3 regions of the Mycobacterium sp. IDUB_3 genome follow, and region 1 is predicted to be linked to each of the others. Evidence: predicted binding sites of a transcription regulator. Region 1 holds the regulator's gene; each other region holds the start of a gene.
What was found. Region 1 encodes LexA, which represses DNA repair genes until DNA is damaged. Its sites were predicted from a motif close to CGAACANNTGTTCG; they were not measured.

Region 1 (4,263 bases):
CCCTTGGGCGCCAAGCAGGGCGGGCAATATCCCGTCGGCGGTGACGGAATCGCCCAGAACTTCGCCGGCGGCAAGGTCTTCTTCACCCCGGCCACCGGTGCGAACGCCGTCGAGAGCGACATCCTGGCCAAATACGAGTCGCTGGGCGGGCCGGTCGGCAGCGACCTGGGATTCCCCACCACCAACGAAACCGACGGCGGCATAGGGCGTTCCAGCCGCATCGCCACCTTCTCCGCGGCCGACAAGCCGGTCATCTTCTGGACGTCCGAGCACGGCGCGTTCGTCGTGCGCGGGGCGATGAAGGCCGCGTGGGACAAGCTGCGCGCCCCCGCCGGCAAACTCGGTGCGCCCGTCGGCGACCAGGCCGTCAACGGCGACGTGGTTTCGCAGCAGTTCACCGGCGGCAAGATCTCGTGGAACCGGGCCAAGAACACGTTCAGCACCGAACCGTCCAACCTGGCGCCGCTGTTGTCCGGCCTGCAGGTGTCCGGTCAGAACCAGCCGAGCAATTCGGCCATGCCGGCGCACCCGAAGAAGTTCACCTGGCACTGGTGGTGGCTGATGGTCGCCATTCCGGTGCTGGCGCTGCTCGTGCTGTTGGTGTGGATGCTGTTCGTCCGGCGCCGGCGCCGGCCCGGGCACGAGGATGTCGCCGGCTACGCGCCCGGCCACGGCGGCGACTTCGGCTACGACGCCGATGAACGCTGGGGACACGACGAATCCGACCACGACGCCGAGTCGTTTGCACTCAGCGCGCCGCAACAGCCTGAACCGGAACCCGACGCCGGACGGGTCAGCTGGCAACGTCAGGTTCCTGCCGAAACCGACTACGGGTTCGAGGACGCAGACCCCGACGCCGTCGACACCGACTCCATCCCGGTGGTCTCCGAGGAGATGCTGGCGGAGGCCGAGTATTCCGACGCCGGAGCCGACTACACCGACTCCGTTCCCGAGGTCGCCGAGCCCGAGACGGCGGACGACGCCGCCTACGTCGACGCCGAGGACCCCGACGCCGGCTACGCGGAGGAGGTGTTCCCGGAGGACGAGTATCCCGAGGTCGCCGCGCCCCACACCCCGCCGGACAGCGACGCCGTGACCGGCGCCCTGGAAACCGTCGAATCCGACGACGAATACGAAGAGCTCGCAGCGCCGGAGCCAGACGTCGAGGCCGCAGCGCCGGAGCCGGACGTCGAGGCCGCAGCGCCGGAGCCGGACGTCGAGCCCGCAGCGGACACACCGGCGGGAGCGGACGTGGCCGCCGCCGTGGTCGCCGGCGCCGTTGCGGCCGGGGCGTCGGCACGAGGCGGTCGGCACGCCGCCGCGGACGAAGGGGACGCTTCGGAGAACGGTCTGGCGGGCCCGGATGGGCGACCCACGATCCACCTGCCCCTCGACGACCCGTACCAGGCGCCCGACGGCTACCCGATCAAGGCGAGTGCTCGCTACGGCCTGTATTACACACCGGACAGCGACCTGTATCGGGATACGCTCGCCGAAATCTGGTTGTCGAGCGAAGAAGTCGCTCAGGCCAACGGCTTCACTCGGGCCGACTGACCCGGCGCACCGGCGCCTCAGACCTTGCGGATGACCGTGACGACCTTGCCCAGCACGCTCGCGTCGTTGCCCGGGATGGGGTCGAACGCCGGGTTGTGCGGCATCAGCCACACCTGACCGCCGGCGCGTTTGAACGTCTTGACGGTGGCCTCGCCGTCCAGCATCGCCGCGACGATGTCGCCGTTGTCGGCGACGTTCTGCTGACGGACCACCACCCAGTCACCGTCACAGATCGCGGCCTCGACCATCGAGTCACCGACCACCTTGAGCAGGAAAAGCGTTCCCTCACCGACTAATTCACGCGGCAGGGGAAATACGTCCTCGACGGCCTCTTCGGCGAGGATGGGTCCACCGGCCGCGATGCGCCCGAGCACGGGGACGAATGTGGGCTCCGGTAGGGCGTCCGAGCCGGCCACCTCGGTGGCGGGCGCCACCACGTTGTCATCGGCCCCGCGGACATCGACGGCCCGCGGGCGGTTGGGGTCGCGACGCAGATATCCCTTGCGCTCCAAGGTACGCAGCTGGTGCGCCACCGATGACGTCGACGTCAGACCGACGGCGTCGCCGATCTCCCGGATGCTCGGCGGGTAGCCGCGGCTGGTGACCGAGGCGCGGATGACATTCAGAATGGTGCGCTGCCGTTCGGTCAGCGAGGAGTCCACGGAGTGCAACCGACCCTCGGGGCCGGCCGATGAGATGTCGTTGCTGTCGCCCATGGCACTGAATGTAGCCGCACCGCGAACAAGAATCAAACATGTGTTCGAGTAGCGTGTCGTATCGTACGGACCGCCCGGCGAAAGGGCGAAAGTCGGGTGAATCACAAATGTGTAACTCTTCGGAGCATCGGGTATTTGTGCCGTGTGACAGTGGTAAAGGCCGACGAACTTGTCGGTGGTGTGATCTAGCGTTTGCTCGTGCGACACGCTTCGCTCAAATGTTCGGGTTTCGAACATACAAGCGATTAGAGTCGAACACACGAGCGAGAGCTAGTTGACCGGAGGAACGAAGATGACAGTCATCCACACGCCTGCGCCGCGTATCAGCAGTCTTCGGCGCCCGATCAACGGACCCGTCCAGGATGCTCGCTACGGGCGGGACGGCCTGGCCAGGTCCCGCGGGCCCTTGCCGTCACGGCCGGCGGGTGTGGCGACGCGCTACTACGGCACCGGAGTGGCAATGTCCGTCGCCCCGCACCGCAGGCGCGCCACCACCTGGGCGTCCACCATCGGGTTGGCGCTGGCCGCCGGGGCGATCACGCTGTGGCTGGGCCTCGTCGCGAACGTCGGCCAGGTACTCAACGGCGACTCCGCGAACTCCGCGGCCCCCGTTCCCGACCGCCTCGCCGTCGTCCGCGTCGATGCGGGGGAGTCGCTTCAAGACTTCGCGCGCCGGGTGGCGCCCGACGCGCCGACCACCCAGGTGGCCGCCCGGATCAGCGAACTCAACGATCTGCACTCGCCCAACCTGATCGCGGGCCAGACTCTGATCGCTCCGGTCGGCTGACAATCGTTGTGCGAGCACGGCTCTGGACCGACGGCCCCCGGACGCCAGCGGTCAGTCCGTAGCCCCGGCGGCTCCATTAGCCGTGCAGGTCAGCGCGCGGGTACGCTCAAACTTCAGCGGTACCTTGTCGGCGCGATGAAGGAGCGGTCATGCACTGTCCGTTCTGTCGCCATCCCGACTCCCGGGTGATCGACTCGCGCGAAACCGATGAAGGGCAGGCCATCCGGCGCCGCCGATCCTGTCCCGAGTGCGGGCGACGTTTCACCACCGTGGAGACCGCGGTCTTGGCGGTGGTCAAGCGCAGCGGCGTCACCGAACCATTCAGCCGTGAGAAGGTCGTCAGCGGTGTCCGCCGGGCCTGCCAGGGGCGCCAGGTCGATGACGATGCGCTGAACCTGTTGGCCCAGCAGGTCGAAGACACCGTGCGCGCCGCGGGCTCGCCCGAGATCCCCAGCCACGAGGTCGGCCTTGCCATCCTGGGGCCGCTGCGCGACCTCGACGAGGTGGCCTACTTGCGGTTCGCCTCCGTGTACCGGTCCTTCGAGTCCGCGGACGATTTCGAACGCGAGATCCAGGCGCTGCGGGATCATCGCGGAGTGGCGACCCCGGGCTGACGGAACCCGCCGGCCGGCGTACGTCGGAATTGCCCAGCTCCTCAGCGGGCCGTCCCGGCCCGCATCGTCGCCCGGCTAGGCTCGGTCTCATGCCCCCTGACTTGCATCCCGACCTTGCGGCGCTGGCCCCGCTCCTTGGGACCTGGGCCGGGCAGGGCTCGGGTAAGTATCCGACGATTCCGCCCTTCGACTATCTCGAAGAAGTGGTGTTCGGCCATGTGGGTAAGCCGTTTCTGGCCTATGGGCAGAAGACCAAGGCGGTGGCCGACGGCAAGCCGTTGCACGCCGAGAGCGGTTATCTTCGCGTGCCCCAACCGGGTCGCGTCGAACTGGTTCTCGCGCATCCCAGCGGCATCACCGAAATCGAGGTCGGCACCTATTCCGTCACCGGCGACCTCATCGAAATGCAGATGTCGACGACAACGGTGGGGCTGACGCCCAGCGCCAAAGAGGTGACGGCGCTGGGACGTTCCTTCCGCATCGACGGCGACGAGCTCTCATATACGGTGCAGATGGGTGCGGTCGGGCAACCGCTACAGGACCACCTCGCCGCGGTGCTGCGCCGGCAGCGCTGAAACGCCAGGGCCTCGGC
Region 2 (4,263 bases), on a different contig from region 1:
CCAGGAACACCACCTTGGACCCGACGATCATGTCGGGCGCCGCGAACAGGAACGTCACCGCCATGGTCGCGTACACCTCGCCACGGGCGGCCAGGAAGATCACCTTGTCGCGCAGGCCGACCACCGCCAGCAGCAGCAGGATCAGCACGATCTTCCATGCGGGCAGCAGCCCGATCCTGGTGCCCAGTTCAGGTATCGGCCCGGTGCCGTCGGCGAACAGCGCCGCCAGCGTCACCAGAAGGAAGAGCCCGTACAGGGCGACGTCGACCGGCTTGCGCTTGGTGCCCTTGGTGAGCGGGACCCGATCCGGCCATGGTGGCAGCCGGATGGTGCCGAAGCGCATCCAGTACAGAATCGAGCCCATCGGCGGGAAGAACCGGTTGTTCAAAGGGCCGAAGCCGCAACCCAGCCCGATCACCTCGAACAGCATCGTGTAGAGCACGACCTTCTCGAACACGATCGGCTCCGACCACCACGACGCCACGCGCGTGAAGCCGCCCAGGCCGTCGGTGGCCGACGCGAACAGCCACGCACCGAGGATGTACAGCAGAATTTTGACGACATAGAACAGATGCAGCACGACCGGCGTGCCGAAGCCCACCTCGGCCCAGTGCTTGGCCATCGGCCGGATCTTGTCGCTACGGGTGCCTTTGTTCCATTCGGCCATGTCGAGCTGCGGCAGCTCGGGCTTCAGAAATCCCATGGTTTCACAGACTAGAACGTGTTCTAGGGCTACGTGCTGCAACCTTGGGAAGAAACCTTTGCCTGCACCTTTGGCGCAGCTACCGTTGAAGGCGGTCGGCGTGCGCTTAGGGGGATTTTCATCATGAGCAGGCCTTGGTCCCTCGGATGGGCAACAGTTGCCGCCATCGTCGCGATCACGTCGGCCGCCGAAGGCCGTGCCGATCCGCCGCTGCCCGGTGATGAGTGCACGGTATTGCACTCGATCGCCCAGGACGTCAACGACAGACCGATGTGGTGCAACCCGACGACCACCGGACCCCATGCCCTGGTGTGGCAATACGGCGGGCCTTCGTAGCGGTTGCCGACCGATTAGTCTGTGCGCCAACTCTTTTCAGTCACATTCGGCGCTGGTCTCGAACACCCGCGGACGGCCGGGCGCGCGAACTCCCGCAGAAATCTGCGTTAACCGGCCCCCGCGGACACTCGACCCGTGTACTTTGCTGCTTGGGGTGGACGAGGTTGAGGAGCCAGCCGTGTCTGAGGTCGACTATTGCGTGGTCGGAGCCGGATTCGCGGGTTTGACGGCCGCTTTGCGGCTCAAACAGGGGGGCCACTCGGTGGCCTTGCTGGAGGCGCGTGATCGGGTCGGTGGCCGCACCTTCACCGAGACCCGAGCCGACGGGACATGGATCGACCGTGGCGGCGCGTGGATCGGTCCGGGCCAGGACCGAATCTATGCGCTGATGCACGAGTTCGGCGTGCCGGAGTACAAGCAGCACAACGATGGCGACGCCATGATGATCGTCCGCGGCAAAAAACACCGCTACGGCGGCACCATCCCATGGACCGTGAGCCCGTGGGCGGTCGCCAACCTCGGGCTTGGTTTGGCGACCATCGAAAGGATGGGCAAATCTCTTCCGCGCGAGGCCCCGTGGGAGGCGAAGAAGGCCCATGAGTGGGACCGCATCAGCATCGCGCAATGGATCGAAAAGAATTCCATGTCCTCCGAAGCCGCCGAGATGCTGGACATGGCCTTTGCCGGCCTCTACACCTCGGCAGCGTCGGAGACGTCGTTGCTGTGGGGGCTGCTGCAGACGGCCTCGGCGGGCGGGCTCACCTTCGCGATATCGGGCAAGGGCGGCTCGCAAGATGCCCGCCCGGTCGGTGGAATGGGGGCGCTGCACCGTCCGATGGTGGCCGAACTGGGCGACGCGCTGCACCTTTCGCAGCCGGTCCGGCAGATCACCCAGGATGGCGACGGTGTCACGATCACCGCCGCCGATCTGACGGTGCGCGCGCGCCGCGTCATTGTCGCGATCCCGCTGGCGATCGCCACGTCGATCCTGTACGAGCCGATGCTCCCGGTGGACCGAGCATTTCTGCACCAGCGCATGCCGAGCGGCGCGGTCATCAAGACCTCGGTCATCTACGACGAGCCGTTCTGGCGCGCGGACGGATTCTCCGGCCAGTCCGCGGCGCCGGGGTCCCCGGCCACCCTGACCATCGACGCCTGCACCGACACCGGAAACCCGGGAATCATGTGCGTCATCACCGAAGGGCCTGCGGCGCGCCGACTGACACGACTCGACGAGGCCGAGCGCAGAGCGGTAGTGATCGACGAACTCGTCGACCGGTTCGGCAGCAAGGCCAAAGCGCCGCTGGAGGTGCACGAACAGAACTGGACGGTGGACCGCTATTCCGGTGGCGGAATGATCGGCCACGCCCCCACCGGCGTGCTGACCGAATTCGGTTATACCTTGCGCGAGCCGTGCGGCCGGATCCATTGGGCAGGCACCGAGAGCTCGGCCGTCATGTGCGGGTGGATCGATGGAGCGATCCGCTCCGGCGAGCGCGCCGCGGCCGAGGTGACCGATGCCGAGACCACCGCCGTCGTCGCATAGTCGAATTTCGCCGGCTGTCGGGTGGCACGAACTTCCGCGGCGGTCAGGCCAAACCACTTGCACCACTGTCGTTTCAGTGGATCCGGCAACGCGTTTTGTCAGTGGGGCGCGGTAGCATTCGAACATGGGTTCGACAGACCAACCGCGCAGCCCCGTTATCACGGTCGAGCAGGCGGCGCACATGACCTTGACGGACCGCGAGGGGGTCGAAGAAGCCATCGATGCGCCGCGCGCGGCGGTGTCGTGTTTGCAGGGACATTCGTACGAGGGGCTGACCACTCCGGAGCGTTTGAAGCTTTTGGAGATACTCGAATGCGAAACACGCAAACTCCAAGCTTTTAGCCATCAACTGATCAATCAGATCGCCGAGCAGTCGAATTCGGTCGAATTGGGTGGCAAGCTGTCCTGGGTATTGGCCGACCGGTTGCACATCACGCGTGCGGAGGCCGGTCGCCGCATCGCCGAGGCCGCCGATCTTGGTCCGCGTCGGGCGCTTTCCGGTGAGCCGCTAGCGCCGGTGTTGCCCGCCACCGCGGCGGCGCAGCGGGACGGGGCGATCGGGGCCGACCACGTGGCGGTGATCCGGCGGTTTTTCCACCAGTTGCCTGAGTCGGTCGACATCGAGACGTGTGAGCAGGCCGAGCGGCATCTGGCGGTCAAGGCCGCCGGATTTCGGCCCGACCAATTCGCCAAACTGGCCCGGCGCCTGCTGGATTGTCTCAATCCCGATGGCAGCTACACCGATGGGGACCGGGCACGGGTGCGTGGGCTGGTGCTGGGCACTCAGCAGGCCGACGGTATGTCGCGCCTGAGTGGTTGGTTGACACCGGAGGCGCGTGCCGGCTGGGAGGCGGTCCTGGCCAAGCTGGCCGCCCCCGGCATGTGCAACCCGGACGACGAGCAGCCAGTCGTCGACGGCGCCCCGTTTGAGGACGCGATGCAACGCGACACCCGCAGCGCCGCCCAGCGCAACCATGACGGCCTCAATGCCGCGCTGCGCGCGGTGCTGGCCAGCGGAAAACTGGGCCAGCACAACGGGTTACCGGTATCGATCATGGTCACCACCACGCTCGACGACCTCGAACACACCACCGGCAAGGGCCTCACCGGGGGCGGCACCCTGCTACCGATGTCGGATGTGATTCGGCTGGCCCGCCACGCCCATCATTACCTGGCGATCTTCGACAAGGGCATAGCGCTGGCGCTGTATCACACCAAGCGCCTGGCCTCGCGCGGACAGCGAATTGTCTTGTACGCCAAGGACCGTGGGTGTTCGCATCCGGGTTGCGACGTGTCGGGCTACTACTGCGAGGTCCACCACGTCACCAGTTATGCCACGCGACCCAGCACCGACATCGACGAACTGACCTTCGCGTGCGGTGGTCATCACCCACTGGCCGAGAAGGGCTGGACCACCCGAAAACGCGTCAACGGCGACACCGAATGGATCCCGCCGCCACACCTCGACCGTGACCAAGCGCGAACTGCTGAAGTACCCTTTAGACATGGACGCCGCCATTTACCTCCGAACCAGCGAAGACAGGTCGGGCGAGCAGCTCGGCGTTACCCGGCAACGCGAGGACTGCCTTGCGTTGTGCCAGGAAAAGGGCTGGATTCCGGTCGAGTACCTGGATAACGACACCAGCGCCACCAGCGGCACGCCCAGGCGCGACTACGA
Region 3 (4,263 bases), on a different contig from region 1:
ATAGGCCTGCAGGTCCGCCAGGTTGGCGGGGTCGAGCGGGTTGGCCTCGTGATTGGGAAACGAGCCGTCGAGCTCGAAGTACAACGGCTCCAACGTGATCGAGCCGATCGGACCGAGCACGGCGGGCGTGGTCAGCCCCGCCATGCCGTTGCCGGCGTCGACGGCCACCCGCAGCGGGCGCAGCCCGGAGGTGTTCACCAGCGACCGCAGGAACTGCCCGTAGTCGGCCAGCACGTCGCGATCGCTCACGGCGCCGGGTTCGCCGTCATAACCCTCGACGCCGGCGATCACGTCCTCGGCGACGACGCGCAGCCCGGTCTCGGCGCCGACCGGTTTGGCCCCCGCCCGGCACAGCTTGATGCCGTTGTAGGCCGCCGGGTTGTGGCTCGCGGTGAACATGGCGCCGGGGCAGTCCAGCTGCCCGGAGGCGAAGTAGAGCTGGTCGGTGGACGCCAGGCCGATGCGCACCACATCCAGTCCCTGGCTGGTGACCCCGGCCGCGAACGCGGCGGCCAGCGTGGGCGAACTGTCCCGCATGTCGTGGCCGATGACGACCTGGCGGGCGCCCTCGCCGCGCATCAGGTTGGCGAAGGCCGCGCCGAGATCGGTGACCAACGGCTGGTCGAGCTCTTCGCCGACTAGCCCACGCACGTCGTAAGCCTTGACGACACGGTGGACAGTCGCGGCGGGCCGGGACATGCGGGACTCCTGACGACGTGAACTCTTGGCCGTCAGCCTATCGGGCCAAGGAGAACTGGAGCCGCCTAGTGGCGATCGCAAGCGCGGCGGAGCCGGGCGCTGGGGGTCGCCACCATCGGGGCTAGTCGCTGGGATCGGGCAACACGCGCAGATGTCCGCGGCGCCGTCCGGAGCGAGGCTCGGGCGGCGCCACCAGGCTGCTGCTGGGCGCGGTGGCCTGGGATCCGCCGTGATGGATGTGCGCGTCGGCGAAGCCGTTCACCGGCGTCGCCGCGTATGGCGCGCCGCGATCGCCGCCCTCGCGCACCGCGTCGGCCAGGGCGACCAGGTCGTCCTCGTCCGGATGGGTGGGCAGCGGCCCGGCATGGCGCACCAGCTCCCACCCGCGGGGCGCGGTGATCCGGCCGGCATGGTTGACGCACAAATCCCAGGAATGCGGTTCCCGCGCGGTCGCCAGCGGACCGACGACTGCCGTCGAGTCCGAATAGACGAACGTCAGGGTCGCCACGGCGTAGTGCGGGCACCCGGGCCGGCAACAGCGACGGGGAACGTTCACGCTCGAAAGGCTATCGTGCGCAAACGTCGCCGAAGCGCCGGACACGCGCATCTCCCGGGCCCTCGATGTGCAACCGTTACCATCGGCCCAATGAGTGAATCCCGCGGCGATTCGCGCAACTCCCCGAACAGAGATCAATTTTCTGACGGTTCGGCTCCGCGGCGAACCGCGAGCCATCGACTCTTCCGCAGGGGCCGCGATATGCGCGGCCCGCTGTTGCCCCCGACCGTGCCGGGCTGGCGCAGCCGCGCCGAGCGGTTCGACATGGCGGTGCTGGAGGCCTACGAACCCATCGAGCGGAGCTGGCAGGACCGGCTGGCCGAACTGGACGTGGCGGTCGACGAGATTCCGCGCATCTCGGCGAAGGATCCCGAGAGTGTGCAGTGGCCACCCGAGGTGATCGCCGACGGGCCGATCCCGCTGGCGCGGTTGATCCCGGCCGGCGTCGACATCCGCGGCAACTCCACGCGGGCGCGAATTGTGTTGTTCCGCAAGCCAATTGAGCGACGGGCCAAAGACACCGTCGAACTCGGCGACCTGCTCCACGAAATCCTGGTGGCCCAGGTCGCCATCTACCTCGACGTTGAGCCAACGGTCATCGATCCGACGATCGACGACGAATAACTTCTCCTTGCGCGGCGCGCGTTATGCGCTGGAGGCTTAACGCTCAGCGCGCGCTGCGATCGGTGTGCGTCAGATTATGCCGCGCTTGAGGCGGCGGCGCTCGCGTTCGGACAAACCGCCCCAGATACCGAAGCGCTCGTCGTGCTCGAGGGCGTACTCGAGGCACTCATGACGCACCTCGCAACCCAGGCAGATCTTCTTCGCCTCGCGGGTGGAACCACCCTTTTCCGGGAAGAAGGCCTCCGGGTCGGTCTGGGCGCACAGCGCCCGGTCCTGCCACTGGTCGGCGGCCGGCTCCGGCAAGGGCTCGGGCTCGAAAGCGATTGGCGCATCAGGGACCACGGTCAAATGCGGCCGAGCGGGGCGGTCCAGCGCCGGGTCGATGTCGATGTGCGGCGTGCTCGCCATGGCGCTTCGAAAAGTTTCGTAAGACATACGGTCGTCCGCCTCCTCAGCTTGATTGAGAGAGAGAGTGATTGGTTTCCCACTGTTCTGATGTACAGACAATTCGAACAAGTGATCGAATCTCGGTCTGCGACACCGGAGTCGGCCGGCCAACCGGGAAATGACACTGATGTGATTAGACACGGGTTGATCTGCCGGGTCAAGCACTTCGGCGCATTTCCATACCATCTCGTGATCGAATTTCGGCGTTTCTGTTGTTTTGAGCGTTCGGCGTGTCGATCACAGGGCCCTCAACTTTCCCACGAGTCGCCCACATTCGCTGGGGAACCGCAACTTTGAGGCACCCCTGATGGGCCAGTCACAGCACCACCGCAGGGCAGTACTGTCGTGCAATGTGAAGGTCACCGTTCTGGTCGGTGGGGTTGGCGGCGCCCGCTTCCTGCTGGGGGTTCAACAGCTGTTCGGGCTCGGTCAATTTCAGTCGCAACGGCACCCGGGCACCGAGGCCGGCAGTCACGAGCTCACGGCGATCGTCAACATTGGCGATGACGCCTGGATCCACGGACTGCGAGTCTGCCCCGATTTGGACACCTGCATGTACACCTTAGGTGGAGGTGTAGATCCGGAGCGAGGGTGGGGGCACCGCAACGAAACTTGGCACGCCAAAGAGGAATTGGCGCGCTACGGCGTGCAGCCGGACTGGTTCGGACTCGGTGACCGCGACCTGGGCACCCACCTGGTGCGCACCCAGATGCTCAACGCCGGCTACTCCCTGTCGCAGATCACCACCGCGCTGTGCGACCGCTGGCAACCCGGCGCGCGGCTGCTGCCCGCGAGCGACGACCGGTGCGAGACCCACGTGGTGATAACCGATCCCGACGACGGCAGCCGGCGGGCTATCCACTTCCAGGAGTGGTGGGTCCGCTACCGGGCCCAGGTGCCCACCCACAGCTTCGCCTTCGTCGGTGCCGAAAAGGCGGCCGCCACAACTGATGCCACGGCGGCCATCGCGGACGCCGACGTGATCCTGCTGGCGCCGTCGAACCCGGTGGTGAGCGTCGGCGCCATCCTTGCCGTCCCCGGCATTCGCGGCGCGTTGCGCGCGGCGCGCGCACCCATCGTCGGCTACTCGCCCATAATCGGTGGAAAGCCATTGCGCGGCATGGCCGATGCCTGCCTGTCGGTGATCGGGGTCGAGTCGACCGCCGAGGCGGTCGGCCGCCACTACGGCGCGCGCCGCGACACCGGCATCCTGGACGGCTGGCTGGTGAGCGAGGACGACCGCGCCGACATCGACGGCGTCAAGGTGCGCTCGGCGCCGCTGGTGATGACCGACCCGGCGGCGACGGCCGAGATGGTCCGGGCCGGGCTGGACCTCGCCGGGGTGCCGGGGTGACCGCCCGGGGCGAGCACGGCACCGCCGCCGCCATCGAAATCCTGCCCGTCCCCGGGCTGCCCGAGTTCCGGCCCGGCCACGATCTGGGCGCGGCCGTCGCCGCGGCCGCGCCCTGGCTGCGCGACGGCGACGTCGTCGTGGTCACCAGCAAGGCGGTGTCCAAGTGTGAGGGCCGGCTGGTGCCGGCGCCGCGCGATCCCGTGGAGCGCGACGAGCTGAGGCGCAAGCTGGTCGACGACGAAGCCGTCCGGGTGCTCGCCCGCAAGGGCCGAACCCTGATCACCGAGAACCGGATCGGCCTGGTGCAGGCCGCCGCGGGCGTGGACGGATCCAACGTCGATCGTGACGAACTGGCGCTGCTGCCGGTCGACCCGGACGGCAGCGCCGCGGCGCTGCGGGCCGGGCTGCGCGAGCGGCTCGGCGTCGAGGTCGCCGTGGTCATCACCGACACGATGGGCCGCGCGTGGCGCAACGGCCAGACCGACGCGGCCGTGGGCGCGGCGGGTCTGGCTGTGCTGCACGGCTATTCGGGGGCCGTCGACCAGCACGGCAACGAGCTGCTGGTCACCGAGGTCGCGATCGC

Region 2: a site for LexA is predicted at 2,705-2,718, ahead of ACZYVJ_RS08640 (HNH endonuclease signature motif containing protein). Genes of this name have one in related genera too.
Region 3: a site for LexA is predicted at 2,389-2,402, ahead of cofD (2-phospho-L-lactate transferase). Genes of this name have one in related genera too.

What each region holds. Positions count from the first base shown of each region.
Region 1 covers NZ_JBVAXZ010000002.1:464,993-469,255, forward strand. The annotation lists gene ACZYVJ_RS23080 (LGFP repeat-containing protein) at 1-1,554, shown strand, start outside; gene lexA (transcriptional repressor LexA) at 1,572-2,270, opposite strand; gene ACZYVJ_RS23090 (LysM peptidoglycan-binding domain-containing protein) at 2,563-3,057, shown strand; gene nrdR (transcriptional regulator NrdR) at 3,207-3,671, shown strand; gene ACZYVJ_RS23100 (peroxynitrite isomerase) at 3,761-4,246, shown strand.
Region 2 covers NZ_JBVAXZ010000001.1:1,982,656-1,986,918, forward strand. The annotation lists gene ACZYVJ_RS08625 (DUF3556 domain-containing protein) at 1-703, opposite strand, end outside; gene ACZYVJ_RS08630 (hypothetical protein) at 827-1,039, shown strand; gene ACZYVJ_RS08635 (flavin monoamine oxidase family protein) at 1,218-2,585, shown strand; gene ACZYVJ_RS08640 (HNH endonuclease signature motif containing protein) at 2,767-4,221, shown strand; gene ACZYVJ_RS08645 (recombinase family protein) at 4,103-4,263, shown strand, end outside.
Region 3 covers NZ_JBVAXZ010000001.1:4,348,456-4,352,718, reverse strand. The annotation lists gene ACZYVJ_RS20325 (phosphomannomutase/phosphoglucomutase) at 1-699, opposite strand, end outside; gene ACZYVJ_RS20320 (DUF3499 domain-containing protein) at 821-1,255, opposite strand; gene ACZYVJ_RS20315 (metallopeptidase family protein) at 1,457-1,879, shown strand; gene ACZYVJ_RS20310 (WhiB family transcriptional regulator) at 1,949-2,287, opposite strand; gene cofD (2-phospho-L-lactate transferase) at 2,679-3,680, shown strand; gene ACZYVJ_RS20300 (coenzyme F420-0:L-glutamate ligase) at 3,677-4,263, shown strand, end outside.